3 regions of the Allobosea rubneri genome follow, and region 2 is predicted to be linked to each of the others. Evidence: riboswitches for the same ligand, from Rfam matches in the RefSeq annotation. Region 2 holds a riboswitch; each other region holds the start of a gene.
The links. A riboswitch is a leader RNA that binds a small molecule or an ion and turns the genes downstream of it on or off. The one in region 2 is predicted to bind cobalamin.
Positions count from the first base shown of each region.

Region 1: linked by a shared signal. The riboswitch ahead of RKE40_RS29040 (TonB-dependent receptor plug domain-containing protein) and the one ahead of RKE40_RS22800 (ABC transporter substrate-binding protein) in region 2 are both predicted to bind cobalamin.
Region 3: linked by a shared signal. The riboswitch ahead of RKE40_RS13985 (CbtB domain-containing protein) and the one ahead of RKE40_RS22800 (ABC transporter substrate-binding protein) in region 2 are both predicted to bind cobalamin.

Region 1 covers NZ_JAWDID010000098.1:4,929-7,182, forward strand. Annotated here, with positions in the region: gene blh (bifunctional sulfur transferase/dioxygenase Blh) at 1-727, opposite strand, end outside; cobalamin riboswitch at 847-1,046, shown strand; gene RKE40_RS29040 (TonB-dependent receptor plug domain-containing protein) at 1,172-2,254, shown strand, end outside.
Region 2 covers NZ_JAWDID010000047.1:23,925-26,178, reverse strand. Annotated here, with positions in the region: gene RKE40_RS22800 (ABC transporter substrate-binding protein) at 1-1,027, opposite strand, end outside; cobalamin riboswitch at 1,308-1,519, opposite strand; gene RKE40_RS22795 (LysR family transcriptional regulator) at 1,539-2,254, opposite strand, start outside.
Region 3 covers NZ_JAWDID010000018.1:92,936-95,189, reverse strand. Annotated here, with positions in the region: gene RKE40_RS13995 (DUF1636 family protein) at 1-116, opposite strand, end outside; gene RKE40_RS13990 (CbtA family protein) at 165-920, opposite strand; gene RKE40_RS13985 (CbtB domain-containing protein) at 933-1,106, opposite strand; cobalamin riboswitch at 1,145-1,326, opposite strand; gene cobU (bifunctional adenosylcobinamide kinase/adenosylcobinamide-phosphate guanylyltransferase) at 1,447-1,959, shown strand; gene cobO (cob(I)yrinic acid a,c-diamide adenosyltransferase) at 1,972-2,254, shown strand, end outside.

The DNA.
Region 1 (2,254 bases), on a different contig from region 2:
GCTGCACCGCGACGACCTCGGCGCCGATCGCCGTTGGCGCGCCGGTCTTCGCCTTCAGATAGGCCGCGGCGGAGAAATGGTCGGCATGCGGGTGGGTGTCGAGAATCCATTCGACCGTGAGGCCCTGCTCCGCGACATAGGCGAGGATGGCATCAGCGCTGGTGGTCGCGGTCGCGCCGGACTTCTCATCGTAGTCGAGCACGGGGTCGATGATGGCACAGCGCCGGGTCGCAGGGTCGGAAACGACGTACTGGACGCTGCCACTGCGCGGCTCGTAGAAGCCCTTGACCTGCGGGCTGCGGCCGCTCTCGCGGTCGAGCCAGGCGTTTGCACCGGCAAGGTCGAAGCCGAAGCGCGCGCCGAAACCCGGAACCTCTTCGGCCCTCATCCGCCCGTCCAGAACCTCGCCGAGCACGTGCAGGGTCAGCGCCCGCGTGCCGCCCTTGCAATGCGCCAGCACCGGCCCCGGCGCCGCGGCGAGCGCCGCCTGGAAAGCCTCGACATCGGAGCGGGTAATGGTCGCGCCGGTCACCGGCACGAAGCTGTAGGCCATTCCGGCCTCGGCGGCCGCCTGCCTTTCCGCGGCCGATCCGGGTTGGCCCGGTTCCTCGCCATCGGGACGGTCGTTGACGATCGCCTTGAAGCCCTGCGCCGCAAGGGGCTTGAAATCGGCGAGAGCAGGCTGGCCAGCCACCGAAAGCTTCTCCGAGATCTCAACGATTTTCATGGCGGCCCCTGTCGCTTGGATTTCAATATACATTTACATATAATATATATTGATGAACCGCAAGGTGCCCCGGGCATCCCCGCGCCTCGCGGCCGGCGTTGACGGCGCCTCATTCCAGCCCTACTCGTAAACGCGACGGTTCCCTCACGGGATCAAAAGGGAACGCAGTGCGGGTGGCTCGCCACCCCATGCTGCGGCTGCCCCCGCAACTGTAAGCGGCGAGCCTTTCGCCATACGCCACTGGGACCTCGGCCCTGGGAAGGCGGTGAGAAGGCGCTGACCCGCGAGCCAGGAGACCTGCCGTCAGTCGTGGTCACACGCGAACACGTTCGGACGGGGTGTTTCGATCGCTGGTTCACTTGCGCGCTGCCCTTTTTTCGGGAGCGGGCGGGAGATCGCGTTCGCGGTGACGTGCCACAACGTTGACCGCCCGAGGTTTCTTCCGTGCTCCCCTTCCCCCAGACCGCCCTGCGCGGCCCCTTGCCGCTCGCCTGCCTGCTGCTCGCCGGCACATCGCTGAATCCCCTTGCCGCCAGGGCTCAAGCAGGTCCTGAAACCATCCGGCTCGACGAAGTCGTGGTCAGCGCCACCGGCACGCCGACTCCGGCGCGCGAGGTCGCGAGCTCCGTCACCGTCATCACCGCCGATCAGATCCAGCGCGAGCAGCGCCGGACCCTGCCGCAGGCGCTCGCCGCCGTGCCCGGCCTCAACATCGTCCAGATCGGCGGCCCCGGCGGCCAGACCTCGGTGTTCATGCGCGGCACCAACTCGAACCACGTCAAGGTGCTGATCGACGGCATCGACGCCAACGATCCCTCGACCCCGAACCGCTCCTTCGATTTCGGCTCGATGCTGACCAACGACATCGAGCGCATCGAGGTGCTGCGCGGCCCGCAGAGCGGTCTCTATGGCGCCGATGCGCTCGGCGGCGTGATCTCGATCACCACCAAGCGCGGCGAGGGCCCGCCCAAGCTCACCGCCTCGGCCGAGGCCGGTTCCTACGGCACCTTCAACCAGGCTTTCGGCCTGAGTGGCGGCGACGACCGCTTCAACTACGCCTTCAACATCGCCCATCTGAAGTCCGACTCGACGCCGGTGACGCCGCCGAACCTCGTTCCGCCCGGGCGCCGCATCAACCCGAATTCCTATGACAACTGGAACTACTCCGCCCGCCTCGGCTTCAAGCTCACCGACACGCTGAGCCTCAACTGGATCGGCCGCTATTCCGACGGCTACCTGCTCTCGACCGGCGATTCCGGCTTTCCGAGCGTGCCGAACGCCTACCGCTCGAGCCAGAGCTACAAGCAGGCCTTCACCCGCGGCGAGCTGGTCTTCGACCCGTTCGACGGCCGCTTCGTCAATCGCTTCGGCATCGCCTACACCAACCAGGATCGCTCCAACCGCTCGCCGAACGCCGCCGGCATTCTCGGCCTGCCGACCGACAATCTCGGCGAGCGGACGAAATACGACTGGCGCGGCGACCTCAAGCTGATGGAGGGCCAGATGCTGGTGATGGGGCTGCAATAC
Region 2 (2,254 bases):
CCAGGCCGAAGCGCTCGATGCCGCGTGCCAGCGCCTCGATGCCGTCGACGGTGTCGAGCCCGGCGCGCGTCGCGCCGACATCCATCACCACGATCCTGTCCTGCTTGACGGCATCGAGCTTGCTCGCCACCGGGTCGGTCTTCAGGAAATTGAGCTTGAGATCGATGTCGTCGGCGGGAAAGCGCCGGCGGTCCATCTTGACGACGACGATCACGGCGGGGTTCGCGGCGGCGATGCTCTCCCAGCCGACCAGCGGCCATTCCTCATTGGTGGTGATGACGTTGCGGGCGCCGAGCTTCGACAGGATATAGGCCGGCACGCCGTTCTTGCCGGCGATGAAGGCATCGCCCTTGATGTCCTTGCTGGAGAACCAGACGGCGACAGGCACGTCCCGCGCCTTCATCCCGGCGACCGACTGCACCGCCTTCTCCTCGCGTGCCTTCAGCTCGGCGATCAGGGCCTCGGCGCGGTCGGACACATCGAAGATCTGACCGAATTCGCGGATGTTCTGGTAGACCAGCTCCATCGAGAACATCTTGGTCCGCACGCCGTCGCCGGGGCCGGAATTGTCCTTGCCGACGCAGTCGGTCGGCGAGACATAGGTCGGCACCTTGACCTTGGCGAACTGGTCGCGCTTCCCGACGATGCCGTTCGGCCCGATATGCCATTCGAACATCGCGGTGACGAGGTCGGGCTCCTGGGCGACCACCGCCTCGAAGCTCGGGTCATTGTCGGCGAGCCGCTTCACCTTGGCGTTCACCGCCTCATAAGGTTTGGCGACCGGGCTGAACCAGACGGCGGTGCCGACGACGCGGTCGCCCAGGCCGAGCGCATAGAGGATCTCGGTCTGCGTCTGGCCGACGGCGACCACGCGCTTCGGCGCCTGGTTGAAGGTGATGGTCTCCCGGCAGTTCTCCAGCGTCAGCGGATACTGCGTCGGCGGATACTGCGTCGGCGCGGCCTGCGCGCCGGAAGCGAGGCACAGGCCGGCAGCCAGGGCCAGCGGGAGAGAGAAACGCTGGACCATGTGCATGAAACCCTTCGAAGGCGGGAGAGAACGGCCGGCGCCGAGGCATGGGCCAAGTCGGCGCGACTTGAGCCAATATGTAATGTTATAACAAAGCTGATAGAGGGCTGCGCCGCGACCTGTCAAGCTGGTGCGAGCAAAGGCGCCGGCGGCGCTCGTAGAGATGGGCATCTGGATTCATCGCTCCCCGAGATGAAGGCGGGAAGCAGGCGATTGCGACGGAGCGGCGGGATCCTCGTCCCGCGCTTGTCCGCAACCCTCCGGAGCACCCCGCCCGAAAGACCTTCCGATGATCAGGGCAGGTCTCCTGGCTCGCGGGTCGATGCTGGTTCCGTCCGGCCTTCCCGGCGCCGGAGCGCCAGTGGACGATGGGTGGAGAGCTCGCCGCTTACAGTTGCGGGGGCAGCCTCGGCCTCGGCGCTGCGCGCCTCACCGAATTCCCTCTTAGCTCCAGGGCGTGACGCCTGGAGAACCATGATCGGCTGCGACCATAGATCGGCAAGGACCGGCGTCAAGCGGTCGGAAGCTGCGGGCCCGACGCCGTCTGCATCAGGTTGCCGCAGAGCTGGCGCAGCGTCACGACATAAGGGTTGCGGGCGAGGAAGCTCGCTTCGCCGAAATAGATCGGGATCTCCGGCAGTTCGGCGATTTCGAGTCCGGCGATGCTGGTCTCGCTGCCGTCGAGGCACCAGGCCGGGATGATCGCGAAGCCGATCCCGGCCTCGACGCAGCGCTTCACGCTCGAGCTGCCGGAGGTCGAGATCGCGATCTCCATCTCCGACCCGTCGGGGCGCAGGTAGTCGATGGCGAGGTTGCGCAGCAGCTGGCCGGGCTCATAGGTCACGAAGGGGCGCCTCTGCGCCCATTCCCGGATCTCGCCCGGCGCCGGGGCCGCGCCCCAGGCGGTGGGGAAGACGAGTGCCGGCCGATAGGTGCAGACCAGATGCTGCGGCACGTTGGGGTCACCGAAATAGCGCTCGGTGATGCACAGATCGAGGCTGCCATCCTTGATCATCTCGGGGAGGGAGGTGTCGCGCTCATAGGCGAGGATTTCGACCTGTGGGAAGAGTTCCCGGAACCGGGCCAGGATCGGCGGCAGCAGATAGTAGAAGATCGCCTGCGGCAGGCCGATGCGCAGCACCGGCCGCTCCTTGTCGAGCGTGCGGTCGAGCCTCGCCAGGACCGTGTCGAGCTCCGGCAGCAAGAGCTTGTAGAGGCTGCGCCCGC
Region 3 (2,254 bases), on a different contig from region 2:
TGGTCGAAGCCATCAGGCAGATCCTCGCGCTGGCGCCGGCAGACGGTGCAGACATGGATGGTGCAGCCCGGCTCCTGCCGGGCGACGGTCGCGAGGGCGAGATCGCCTTCGAGCATGAGAGTACTTCCTTGGGCTGGCGCGGCCGTTTCCGGCCGCGCGAGGCGTCAGGCCGCCGCGGTGGCGGCGCTGCGGCGCGTGGCCCAGGGCCAGAGCACGCCGACGGCGAAGCCGGTGGCGAGCCAGAGCGCGGCCTGGATGGCGAGCGAGAGCGCCGCGAAATGCGCCGCGATCTCGGCCGGGACCTTGCTCTCCGGCGCCGCCGGATGCGGCGCACCGATCAGGTGCGGCAGCAGCAAAGCGAGCACGGCGAGCGCCCTTGCCCAGGAGGCCTCGACCCGCAGGAAGACGAAGAGCGCGCCGGCGGTGACGGCGGCGGTCATCAGCCACCAGAGCTGCCGGTGCTGCAATTCGGCAGCGGCGGCGCCCGGCAGTTCCGGCGCGAGCCCCATCGCCGGGGCGAGCCCGAAGGCGAGAAAGCCGCAGACGGCCCAGGCCAGCGCCCGACGTTCATCGATCCGCTCATTGGCCGCGATCATGCCGGCGAGCAGCAGGGCGGCGAAGCCGATCGCGGTGCCGATCGTCACCAGGCTGGTGAAGGCGGTGCGCTGGAAGCCGTCCTGCGGCTTCCATTCATGCTCGCCGGTATGCTCAGCACCGGCGGCCGGATTGTTGTGCGCGAGGTGGATGCGGGCTTCGTCGTTGAAGGCGGCGAGCGTCGGTGCAGGCTGCGCGCGCAGCGCCGCCTCATAGGTTTCCGCCTTGAGGATGAGCGGCGTCGTGGTGACGTGCTGGAGCGCCGAGATCAGCAGCCCAGCCAGAAGCCCGGCCAGAAGACTGACCGTGAGAACACGTGTGACCATGATGCTTCCCCGTCAGTGGCAGGGGAAGGCAAGGCCGTGGCGGGCGTCATGCGCCGCGTTGTGGACATTCGCGGAGGCCGCGAAGCCGACGGTGTAGACCAGCACGAAGCCGAGGATCAGTGCGGCAGCGACGGCTTTCGCGCGTTCGGAGACGCTGGCCTGGCTGGAGACGGTAGCCGTATTCATTTTGGTTCACTTCCTGGCCACCCCACCGGCAGCCTGTTGGACGACATCGAAAGACGGCAGGTCTCCTGGCTCGCAGCTTGATGTCCTGCTCCGCCTTCCCGGGGAAACCCAGTGGCCGATGGCGCAGGACGCGCCGCTTACAGTTGCGGGGGCAGCCGCGGTATCGCACCGCGTTCCCTTTTCACCTCGTCGCCGAGGCACCGTCCGCAGGATCATTAGCCATCCGGCGGGCGCTGTGCAATGCAGTGCCGTCATTCTCGGCCGAAGCGAAGCGGAGAGCCGGGAATCTCCTGAACGAGATGCTCGGGGCGAGTCCGAGTATGACCCGGAGACCGCAAGCATGCCCCTTCCCCCGCTCACCCTCGTTCTCGGCGGCGCCCGCTCCGGCAAGAGCCGGCATGCCGAGGCGCTGATCGAGGCCCTGCCGGCGCCCTGGGTCTACATCGCCACCGCCCAGGCCTATGACGACGAGATGCGCGCGCGGATCGCCGAGCACCGCGCCCGACGCTCGCAGGACTGGCGGACGGTCGACGCGCCGATGGCGCTGCCCGAGGCGTTGCGTGCGGTACCGTCGGGGCAGCCCGTGCTGGTCGACTGCCTGACGCTCTGGCTGACCAATCTCATCCTGGCCGAGCGCGACATCGCCATCGCGACCGGCGAGCTCATGGCCGCCTGCCGTGAGGCGCAGGGCCCGATCGTGCTGGTCTCGAACGAGGTCGGCCTCGGCATCGTGCCGGAGAATGCACTCGCCCGCCGCTTCCGCGATGAGGCGGGGCGCCTGCACCAGCGGCTTGCGAGTCAGGCGGAGCGCGTGGTCTTCATGGTCGCCGGTCTGCCCATGCAGGTGAAGTAGCAGAGAAAAGCCATGACGATCGATGACGGCGAAGCCGCCCGCCACAAGGCGAAGATGGAGAAGCGCAAGGCGGTCCAGGACGCCGAGGTCGCCGGCAAGACGCTGGAAAAGGGCCTGCTGATCGTCAATACGGGGCCCGGCAAGGGCAAGTCGACCGCCGCTTTCGGCCTGATCCTGCGGGCGCTCGGCCATGGCTGGCGCATCGGCGTCGTCCAGTTCATCAAGGGCGCCTGGTCGACCGGCGAGCGCAAGGCGCTGGACGCCTTCGGCGATCAGGTCTCCTGGCATTCCATGG